DNA from 2 places in the Paenibacillus sp. B1-35 genome. Region 2 is predicted to be linked to the other one. Evidence: riboswitches for the same ligand, from Rfam matches in the RefSeq annotation. Region 2 holds a riboswitch; the other holds the start of a gene.
The links. Region 2 has a riboswitch for glycine ahead of gcvH (glycine cleavage system protein GcvH). Riboswitches for the same ligand answer to the same signal wherever they lie in the genome.

Region 1 (5,614 bases), 150 kb from region 2:
TCATCTCGAATGAATCAGGAAGCTCCAGATCGGCTGAATCCAAGGCCGTAACAATAATCGAATGTGGAGCATGCTCTCCCCCTGGCTGCAGACCCATTGATGTATTTATCTGCTTGTCTTGCATGTAAAAATCGATACTATTCCCCTGAGTTCCCTGCATTCGCTGCTTGTTCCATTTTTGAAAAAAAGAGTCCGCAGTTCCTTCCTTATCCTCTCTGCTTAGTACAATAGAGAGCCGGCTGCCGTCATATATCAATTCCGAAATCGATAATGTTACATCCTTGTGGGTAACGCGTTGATTAACGGAAGTAAGCATCCCTTTGTCCTCTGCAGATTGAAGTCCAAGATCCCCAACCAGCTTGAACACACTGTTCATCAGAGGAATCTGCTTCAATGTCTGGGCAATCGCTGGAGAGGCAAGACCTGAAAAAATCAACACAACACCGAGTCCTGCGACACCTGCCGTTGATATCAACATTCGCCGCAGCCATCGGCTCGCCCGTCTTCGCCGATTCCGTAATGGAAGCATGTCTTCAATGATATGATACGTCTGATCCATTCGGCTGCGAATGAATTCAGGCAGCTCATTCCTATATGGTTCTCTAAGTTGTTCGAGCTGCTGCTCGATAGGCAGTTGTATCTGTTTCATCCGTTCATCTTCCTTTCTACAGAGTCATCCAGCCAATCTGCAAGAGTATGTCGGGCTCTGTGCAGCCGGGTCTTTACCGCACTGACGGACATGTCCATCATTTCAGCAATCTGATGCATGGGCAAATCTTGAAAATAAAACAAGATAACAATATTTCGAGATACTTCCTCAAGCCGGTAAATCGCTTGACGCAAATCAAGACGATCACTGATTTCCGGAGGAGCCTCTCCGATTTCCGGCAGCTCCGCTAACATAATAACACGAGCCTGCTTCCGCAAGATCATATTGCACTCATTGATCAATATACGAAAAAGCCATGTCTTAAAGTAGGCATGATGATTTAAGCTTGGCAGCGCACGGTAAGCTTTGTACACGGCTTCCTGCATTGCATCCGCACAGTCTTCATCCCTTCTGACAATGGATCTGGCCATATTGTACATTTGGACTTCATGCTTCTTGATGAGACGAATGAAAGCCTCTTTATTTCCTTCCTTAGCCAACCTCACATCTGTCTCTATATCGATTTCTATATCGGTATACAAGCCGTTTCTTCTCCCTTCTTTACCCCATACACGCGACTAGCTGTTAATTAGATGCATAAGATTGCCAAAAAGTTTCCTTTCGCGAAAAAAAAGCTGGCAAATGTTCACTTTCGTGTCATTTGCCAGCTTTTTCTCACCAGTATTACATGTAAACATTTATTTTTCCGTCTCTTTATGTTTCCAGTACAGACGCGTTTCATGAACGACTACGCCAGACAACCCAAGCAGTGCGATCAAGTTCGGCAATGCCATCAACCCGTTTACGATATCTGCAAGCTTCCATATCATATCGAGCTTTATAAATGCACCAAAACCAATGATTGCAATAAAGACAAGCCGATAAGGCAGGATCGATTTCACGCCGAACAAGTAAACCATGCAGCGCTCGCCATAATAGTTCCATCCTAATATTGTCGTAAAGGCAAACAATATCAAGCATAGCGTGAGTACAAAGGAACCATATGGCAATGCTGCATCAAATGCAGCCTGTGTCAAAGCAGCACCTTCCATAGGGCCATTCCAGACTCCGGTTACGATCAAGGTTAAGCCGGTCAGCGAACATACGATAATCGTATCTATGAATGTCCCCGTCATCGAAATAAGACCTTGCTCGGCTGGCCATTTCACCTTGGCAGCTGCTGCAGCAATCGGTGCGCTTCCGAGACCGGATTCATTCGAAAATACCCCTCTCGCGATTCCGTTGCGTATCGCCATCATAACCGTGGCGCCGAGGAAACCTCCTCCAGCTGCAGTCGCATTGAATGCCCCATGGAATATTAAGGACATTGCATGGGGAATCTGATCCGCAAACGTGATGAGCACGACGAAGCTAGCGATAAAGTAAATGATAGCCATAACAGGAACAATCGTAGTCGTCACATGCGAAATACTTTGAATCCCCCCGATTGTAACAAGGGCAGTAACAATTGTAACAATGACCGCAGTTACAATTGCCGGCACACCAAGACTCGTCTCAGTAGAGGTAACAATCGCATTAATTTGCGGGAAGGTACCGATTCCAAGAAGTGCGACCAGCACGCCGCTAATGGCGAAGAACACAGCCAAAGGCTTGAATTTCATGCCTAAGCCCTTCTCAATATAGTACATTGGCCCACCGAGTATTTGTCCATTATCATCAATATTGCGGTACTTAACGGCTAGCAGCCCCTCCGCATATTTGGTAGCCATTCCGAAGAAAGCAGCGACCCACATCCAAAATAACGCACCTGGTCCCCCTACCTTGATTGCAGTCGCAACACCAACAATATTCCCCGTTCCGATTGTGGCGGCAAGTGCAGTCGCAAGCGCACCGAAGCTGGATACATCACCAGCCCCCTCGTTTTTTGACTTAAATATGAGCTTCAAGGCAAGCGGCAAGCGAAACAATTGAAGGACACCTAAACGAATTGTGAGTAATATCCCCGTCCCTACCAACAAAATAAGAAGCGGCGCCCCCCATACGAAACTGTTCAATTTGTCTAACCAATGTTCAATCATTGCAAAATCATTTCCCCTCGTCTTGAATAATAAAAAGAGCCAAATCGTATGATTTGACTCTGGGGACATGCGTGCAGAATTAAAAAAGCTTTCGCCAGGAACATGATAATACAACCCAAATAAAACTTATGTTTCCTATGCATCTGCATCCCTGTCCTTTTACCTGAGAGTTTTAACGATTCGATCAATGCGATTCGTCTTGCCCCTTCGGTGCCCCAATGATGGAGTCTCTCCAGAGTCCTGTCCATTTACGGTCCTGCTTATACATACTCGCAATTGCTGCTCGGTATGCCAAGCGCCTGAGAGCTTACCCCTTCGGCTAGACGTGTTGTCTATCTCCCGCAAACTTCATCCAGTTATAAAGTTGTAGGTTATATTATAGTTGACCCCATCGAATTAAGCAATATGAACTGCTTAGTAAATCATCCCATTATAGGATGGATTTTGCGTCATATACTCCTGCCGAGCCTCGTTCAGTAGGTGAATCAATTCTTTCATATGCTGTTCGGTCGTATCAAAATTGGTAATACAAGCACGAAGCGCCGGGGTATCCTGTATGGTGAAAATCGAGATCCATGCCTTGCCTGTAGCAAGTACCTTCTCATGTATGAATCGTACGAAATCCATATCATGATTTGCTAATGCTGCCTGATCATTAAAACAAACAACTGGCATTATCGTATCATTCATAATCGACCATCCCGATCGTTCAAGCTCCTGCCGCAAAAAATTGCCGCTCTCAATCTGTCGTTGTACGAGTAACCGGTACCCTTCCCATCCCGCCGTTGCAAGCGACATATATAGCTTCAGCCCGATAAATCTGCGTGACCACTGAATGGAATGGGTGTATGGATCAAACGTCTCCAATTCGGTGCCTTCCTTGGGCATATAGTCCGCTGTCATTCGGAAGGTCTGCTGCAATATATGGGGATGACGGGTGAAGTACATACCTGCTCCCATTGGTACAGACAGCCATTTATGTGCATCGAATGTAATGGAATCTGCCCTATTAATTCCTTGCAGCCAATTGGCCAATTCTGGCGCCAATATCATAGCACCGCCATACGCTGCATCAACATGCAGCCATATCATTTCCTGTTCAGCCAGCTCCGCAATATGCGCAATCGGGTCAATGGCCCCTGCACCTGTCGTTCCAGCCGTAGCCACAATCAAAAAAGGGGCAAAGCCAGCTTCGCGGTCTTGCCGTATTTGAAGGGCTAGCGCTTCCGCATCCATCTGCAAAGATGCATTCGATCGTATACTTCGGATAGAATCCGTACCCAATCCGCAGGCACGAGCCGCTTTTACTAAGGAATGATGGCTCTCACTTGAAGCATACATCACAGGGGGCTTATCCAGGCTTGCAAGCCCTTTTGTTGTATATTCCGGGAAATGATCGCAGAGAGCTGTAAGTACGGCTGTCAAATTAGCTTCTGCTCCTCCCGTCGTAAATGTTCCATTTGACGTTTCTCGCGGGTAGCCGAATCGCACAGCGAACTCTCGCAATACATAGTTCTCAATTTCAACTGCCAGAGGAGCATGACTCCAAACAGCCAGCTGCGGATTAAAGGCTGCCGTTATCGTATCTGCCACGATTCCCATAAAGTTCGGACGCGGATTATACAAGCCATAATATCCCGGGTGTGCCGTATGTACCTGATATCTCCGCAACCCTTCTACAATGTAATGTACAGCTTCCTTCGGTGTAACTGGGTTGTGGAAATCGATTTGCTCCGCATACTGTACAATGTCTGTTGGGTTTAACTCGGGAGATACGTTTACCTCATCCGTATGTTCAAGATAATGACAGATTTGATCGATCGCATATTTCCCTAACTCCATCTGTTCTTCTGTTGACAGATCAAGTGTTGGATGTAAATGTACCATAAATCAAAGCTAACCCCCTTCATATCTGAACCGCCTTGACGGCGCCGTTTCTTTCGTGTTCAAGATTACAAATAATGCGCCTCATTGAAAAGGTACAGTTTTCCATATTATGATGGGGTCAGTCCCATTGATATAAAAAACTCGTCTCTAGAAAATAGAGACGAGTTCCTGAGCCCGAATTATTCAGGCAATCGATAAGCCGCAAACGGTTCACCGAATCGGAATGGACGACTTATCTGATCCAACCGATCCAATTGCTCCATCTTCAATTCAACATCAACACTGTTTATGTTGTCATGCAGCTGCTCCACCTTCGTCGCTCCTACAATAACGGTCGAGACGCAAGGCTGATGCATGAGCCAAGCTAGTGAAAGTGCACTTGGGGTACATCCTGCACCAGCTGCCAATTCATTCACCTGCTCACTTAATGCGAAACGTTCTTTATTGAAAAATCGGTGGAAGTTTGGATCAGTATCTGCTCTTGATCCTATTGGCCTTTGCTCTTCAATACGATATTTCCCGGTCAGAATTCCCCCTGCAAGCGGATAATACGGAATAATCCCTATTCCTTGATCTTTGCAAAGTGGAACCATCTCCTGCTCTGGGGTTCGATCGGCCAATGAATAGCACGTCTGCATGGACACATAACGATTGAGGCCTAGCCGCTCACTAATGCCTATAGCCTTCATAAGCTCCCAAGCCGCATAATTCGATGCTCCAATATATCGAACCTTGCCGGAACGAACCATATCATCAAGCGTTCTAAGCGTTTCTTCCAGCGGAGTATGCGGATCGAAAGTATGTATTTGATACAAGTCGATATAATCGGTGTTCAGTCGCTTTAAGCTGCTGTCTAATTCCTGCTGCAAGTGAAAACGCGATGAACCCCTCTCATTTGGCCCCTCCCCCCGAATTAACCCGGCCTTCGTTGTGAGCACAATATTATGCCTGACTCCTGAGAGCGCCTCTCCAATAATACGTTCAGATTCAGTACCCGCATAAATATTAGCTGTATCAATAAAGTTAATGCCATAATCTA
Region 2 (5,614 bases):
TGGGCCATATCCCTGACGAAGACCATCGAAGAAATTTTAAATTTAGCGGCACAATGTTTGTAACGGGGCTGCCGAGTATCGTAACATGTATTTTCATCTATGTTGTTGTTCTATAATACGATACGCTCTAACCAGCATTAAATAAGAAAAGAGGATGATTGCCAATTCAATGCGGGCACATCCTCTCCATGTACTATGGATATTCCATTTGCTTCGATCAATACAATTAATAGTGTTATAACTTATACATATACCTGATTCAAAAATTGCTCGAGCCTTTCTTTCACCTGGGGCCATTCCTCATCAACAATGCTGTACACATTAGAATCACGAATATACCCGTCCTCCATCACCCGATGACGCCGCAATCTCCCTTCAAGCACGGCTCCTAACCGTTGGATTGCCCGATTTGAGCGTTCATTGCGTACATCCGCCGTCAGCTGAACACGAATCGTATGTATCTGTTCGAAGCAATATTGCAGAAGCAAATATTTGCACTCGGTATTGATGCGGGTACGCCATACTGATGGATGATACCATGTACCGCCAATTTCAGCGTAGCGATGCAAGACGGACATATTCATAATTCTCGTTGCACCAATTATTCGCCCAGTAAGCTGATCAATGACAACGAATGGATACTCGATCCCCTTCTCACGGTTCAGAACAGCATCATGAATCGTCCGTTCTGCATCTGCAAGACTGCGGATCGTGCGCGGCAAGTAATGCCATATATCTGGATGAGACGCTGCTTCATATAAATCTTCCGTATGTTCAGGAAGCATAGGGATCAGCTTAGTACTGCTCCCCGTCAGCTCGAACAATTGACTGTTCATTCGTATCCATTCCCCCGAAGGTCTGATAGGTATGAAGTGCAATCTGCAACTTATTTATGTACTGTTGATCATGACTCGAACACATAAATTGAATTGTTGGGCTTGTTGTCTGATCTGATTGCTGATTCAACTGCTTCTCTTGCAACACTTGGGCTAACCGCTGCACTGTGCCTTGACTCCCGTCAATGAGCTGGATATGATCAGGGACTATTTCTCTCAAAATGTGCTTATAATAGGGGTAGTGCGTACACCCTAACACAATTGTACCGTACTGACTCAAGTCAATCCCAGCAAGCTTCTGTGCAAAGAAGTCTCCTATCACTCCCTTATCAAAGTTTAATTGCTCGCAATATTCTACCAATTCCGGCAAAGGAATCGAATCAACAATATGTTCCTCATCAAGACGAGTGACCAGTGTATGGTATTTGTCTTGGCTTAACGTTAAGGCTGTTGCAAATACAAGTACACGCTTGCCGTTATTGCGATTCATTTCTACTGCCGGCTTGACTGCGGGCTCCATGCCGATAATCGGAATATTGTAATTCCGCCGCAATTCAGATGCTGCGATACTCGTTGCCGTATTGCACGCGATTACAAGCGCCTTCACATGATGCTGCATGATTTCCTCAACAGCAGATTGCACATGACGCATCACTTCCTGCTGCGACTTTGTCCCATATGGAACATGAAGCGTGTCTGCATAAAACAAATATTGCTCTTGTGGCAGCTGCTTCATAGCCTCAGCCAATACCGTAATACCACCCATTCCCGAATCAAAAAAAGCGATTGTCATTCCACTCACCTAGCATTCTATTTAGCATTGTAACGTCTGGTTGTCGATGCTTCTATTGTACTCTTTTTCGGCGGCGAATCCTATCGAAACTTCTCACTTTGTGGATGAAAAAAACCTGCTGCACCAGCATTATACCGATACAGCAGGTTCTACGTACACAACCCATTGATCCTTCTATTATTAGTCAATCAGCTTCGCATATTGCTCAGCATTCAGCAGATGCTTCACTGCTTCCGCAGCGCTGCCTTCCACTTCAACTTCCGCAATCCAGCCGTCTCCGTATGGACTGCTGTTCACAAGCTCTGGCGACGCTTCCAATTCATCATTTACCTTCGTAATCGTTCCAGATACCGGACAGTACAACTCAGATACGGTCTTCACAGACTCAATGGAGCCCATGCTGTCCCCCGCGGACAAGCTGGTTCCTACTGAAGGAAACTCGATGAATACAATGTCTCCCAGTTGAGCCTGCGCATGATCTGTAATGCCAACTCGTACTGTATTGCCTTCTATGGCGATTACCCATTCATGCTCTTCACTGTACAGCAATCCATCCTTCACTTCACTCATGTCAACGCCCCATTTCATTCATAATGTCATTCATTAGGCCGTCTATCCATTAGAGATCATTAAAATGGGCAGAGAGCGGCCTAGCGCCTTGTTCTCTGTCCTCGGTACCTGAGAGATCCCGTTCCAGCACAATAGTGGCAGAACTTACCCCTTTGGTGGCAACTAAATATGCACTCTCCAGAGCTGCGTCAGAATGGCGGTTATTGTACCTGAGAGATTCATTGCCAATCGGCAGCTGGCAACTTGCTCCTTCGGTGTTGACAATCATCATTGTCAAACTCTCCCGACCTTCCTCGTTCGCAATTACGATTTCATTTGGGTAATTATAACAACCTTAGATTATTGCAAGATACGTACGATTGTCAATATGACAAGCAGTGAAATCGAATGTGAAGAAAATATCAATTGACAAAGTGTGGAAGGCTCAACTAATGTAGAGATGACAGTTGAAAATGGCGAATGATGGTAAAGGGAGAGACTGCTGAGACATAGCAGCGCCGAAGGAGTAAGCCGTAAGACGTGAATCTCTCAGGCAAAAGGACTTTTACCGGACGCATCTCTGGAGAGCACTGTAATTCACCAGATCGAATACAGTCACCCAAGGGGAAAGCCGATGATACATGCGGAAGCAGACGAATCGTTTGCAGCATTCGGCGACACTCTCAGGTACAAAGGACAGAGCGAGAGACGAAGAGGATAACACATCCACTTTTCTTTCGGCTGTCCTTTTTTGTTCGCATACCAATGGTTTGTCCAAATAAGCGTATCGAGGTGATTTCATGAGTCAATTGAAGAGAACGCCAATATTCGATCAATATTCAACATTTCCCGGTGCACGCTGCATTGACTTCGGCGGCTGGGAGCTTCCTGTTCAATTTATCGGTATTCAGCGGGAGCATGAAGCTGTGCGCACACAGGCAGGCTTGTTCGATGTTTCCCATATGGGTGAGTTTATCGTTAGCGGCCCGGCTTCCCTAACGTTTCTTCAACAGATGACAACGAATGATGTATCGCGGCTTGAGGACGGGAAAGCACAATATACGCTGATGTGCTACCCTGACGGAGGAGTCGTCGATGATATTCTCATCTATCGGATGAAGAGTGACCGATATATGCTTGTTGTCAATGCCTCCAACATCGACAAAGACTATGCATGGCTGCAGAAGCATTTGATTCATGGCGTGACCTTGACAAATGTATCGAACCGCACGGCACTGATCGCCCTTCAAGGGCCGAATGCCCAAGCTATTCTCTCTACCGTATCAGAAGCGCCTATTGATTCGCTTGCACCTTTTCATTTCCTAACGGATGCACAAGTATGCGGCGTGTCAACTCTTCTATCCCGCTCTGGCTATACGGGCGAGGATGGATTCGAGCTCTATTTGTCCGCAGAAGATGCTCCGGGGGTATGGGCTGAACTGCTTCGTGCCGGTGAATCATTCGGCTTGCTGCCAGCAGGGCTGGGGGCAAGAGACACGCTGCGCTTCGAGGCACGTCTGCCGCTCTATGGACAAGAAATTACCGCTGATATCTCACCGCTTGAAGCTGGACTCGGACGATTCGTCAAGCTGGATAAAGGCGACTTCATTGGCCGTGTTGCACTTACGAAGCAAAAAGCTGATGGCCCAGCAAGGAAGCTGGTAGGAATTGAAATGATTGATAAAGGCATTCCCCGCTCTCATTATCCGGTGCTTGCCAACGGGCGCGTAATTGGTGAGGTCACAACTGGCACGCAGTCGCCAACATTGAAGCGCAATTTAGGACTTGCCTTAATTGAAACCGCTTTTTCAGAACTCGATACCGAGGTTATGGTAGAAATTCGCGGCAAACAGTTGAAAGCCCGCGTTGTCCCTACCCCATTTTATAAACGAAATCCGATCCCTGCCAAAGGAGCGAATCCATCATGAAGCATCGTTACATTCCAATGACGGAGCAAGATCAAGCCGACATGCTGCAGCAGATTGGCATCTCTTCCATGGAAGATCTGTTCCGCGATATACCAGCATCCATTCGTTACAATGGTGTGCTTCCTATGTCCGAACCACTAGATGAAGCAGCCATGATGAAGCATATGAAGCAGTTGGCTTCTCGCAACGCAGACAATGAGAGCCACACCAGCTTCCTTGGCGCAGGAATATACGACCATCATATACCGGTTGTCATTCAGCATCTGGTCTCCAGATCTGAATTTTATACCGCATACACGCCTTATCAGCCTGAAATCAGTCAGGGTGAGCTGCAAGCAATCTTTGAATTTCAGTCCTATATTTGCGAATTGACAGGCATGGCTGTTGCCAATGCAAGCATGTATGATGGCGCAACAGCAATGGCCGAAGCAGGAGCACTTGCTGTAGGCGCAACGAAGCGCAAGCAGATCGTCATATCGAGCACCGTACACCCAGAGGCAAGACAAATTGTTCGCACGATGGCACGAGGACTGAATGTTGAAGTGGTCGAGATCGGTTATAAAGACGGCGTAACTGACCTTGCACAACTTGAGCATGCAGTCACGAACGAGACTGCTGCCGTACTTATTCAGTCACCGAATTTCTTTGGCTGCATCGAAGATATCCGTGCAATCGAACCAATTGCACATGCGCACAAAGGTTTGCTCGTAATGAGTACGAACCCGCTAAGCCTTGCTCTTTTAGAGAGCCCTGGCAAGCTCGGTGTCGATGTATGCGTCGGAGATGCGCAGCCTCTTGGTATTGCACCTTCATTCGGCGGGCCAACATGCGGTTTCTTTGCGGTAGCAGAACCGTATATGCGGCGAATTCCTGGAAGGATTGTTGGTCTGACCAAAGACTTGGATGGCAAGCGCGGCTTTGTCCTCACGCTTCAAGCAAGAGAGCAGCATATTCGTCGCGAGAAGGCGACATCCAACATTTGCTCGAACCAAGCGCTGCTTGCACTTGCCGCTTCGATATACATGTCCGTTATGGGCAAAAAGGGAATGCAAGAGGTAGCGAAGCTGAATATACAGAAGTCTCATTATGCTTCTGCCCAAATCAACAGCAAACAGCAGCTTTCATTAGCTTTCCAAGCACCTTACTTCAATGAATTCGTAGTCCGTCTTCCAGAAGGAACCGATATGGATCACCTGCACGGGCTGCTCCTTGACAAAGGATTTATCGGCGGCTTGGATCTGGGCCGCTTCTATCCTGAGCTTGCGGGACATATGCTCATTGCCGTTACAGAGAAAAAGTCCAAATCGGACATCGAACAATTTATCGACCTGCTGGAGGTGAGCTGCGTATGAAACCGGATCAAGCGCTAATTTTTGAACTAAGCCATCCTGGCCGCACTGCCTATTCCTTGCCGGAATGTGACGTTCCGGAAATCGAGCTTCAAGAACTCATTCCTGCTTCAATGCTGCGCAGTCAGGAGCCTGAGCTGCCTGAAGTATATGAAGTTG

Region 1: another riboswitch for glycine. It lies ahead of ACQ5BJ_RS01415 (alanine/glycine:cation symporter family protein); the one in region 2 lies ahead of gcvH (glycine cleavage system protein GcvH).

The regions. Positions count from the first base shown of each region.
Region 1 covers NZ_JBCHVJ010000001.1:290,328-295,941, reverse strand. Annotated here, with positions in the region: gene ACQ5BJ_RS01425 (DUF4179 domain-containing protein) at 1-649, opposite strand, end outside; gene ACQ5BJ_RS01420 (sigma-70 family RNA polymerase sigma factor) at 646-1,191, opposite strand; gene ACQ5BJ_RS01415 (alanine/glycine:cation symporter family protein) at 1,348-2,688, opposite strand; glycine riboswitch at 2,830-2,934, opposite strand; gene ACQ5BJ_RS01410 (pyridoxal phosphate-dependent decarboxylase family protein) at 3,103-4,575, opposite strand; gene ACQ5BJ_RS01405 (aldo/keto reductase) at 4,755-5,614, opposite strand, start outside.
Region 2 covers NZ_JBCHVJ010000001.1:138,522-144,135, reverse strand. Annotated here, with positions in the region: gene ACQ5BJ_RS00745 (DUF5316 family protein) at 1-116, shown strand, start outside; gene ACQ5BJ_RS00740 (GNAT family N-acetyltransferase) at 243-836, opposite strand; gene murI (glutamate racemase) at 796-1,629, opposite strand; gene gcvH (glycine cleavage system protein GcvH) at 1,810-2,199, opposite strand; glycine riboswitch at 2,387-2,495, opposite strand; glycine riboswitch at 2,659-2,753, shown strand; glycine riboswitch at 2,757-2,880, shown strand; gene gcvT (glycine cleavage system aminomethyltransferase GcvT) at 2,979-4,106, shown strand; gene gcvPA (aminomethyl-transferring glycine dehydrogenase subunit GcvPA) at 4,103-5,458, shown strand; gene gcvPB (aminomethyl-transferring glycine dehydrogenase subunit GcvPB) at 5,455-5,614, shown strand, end outside.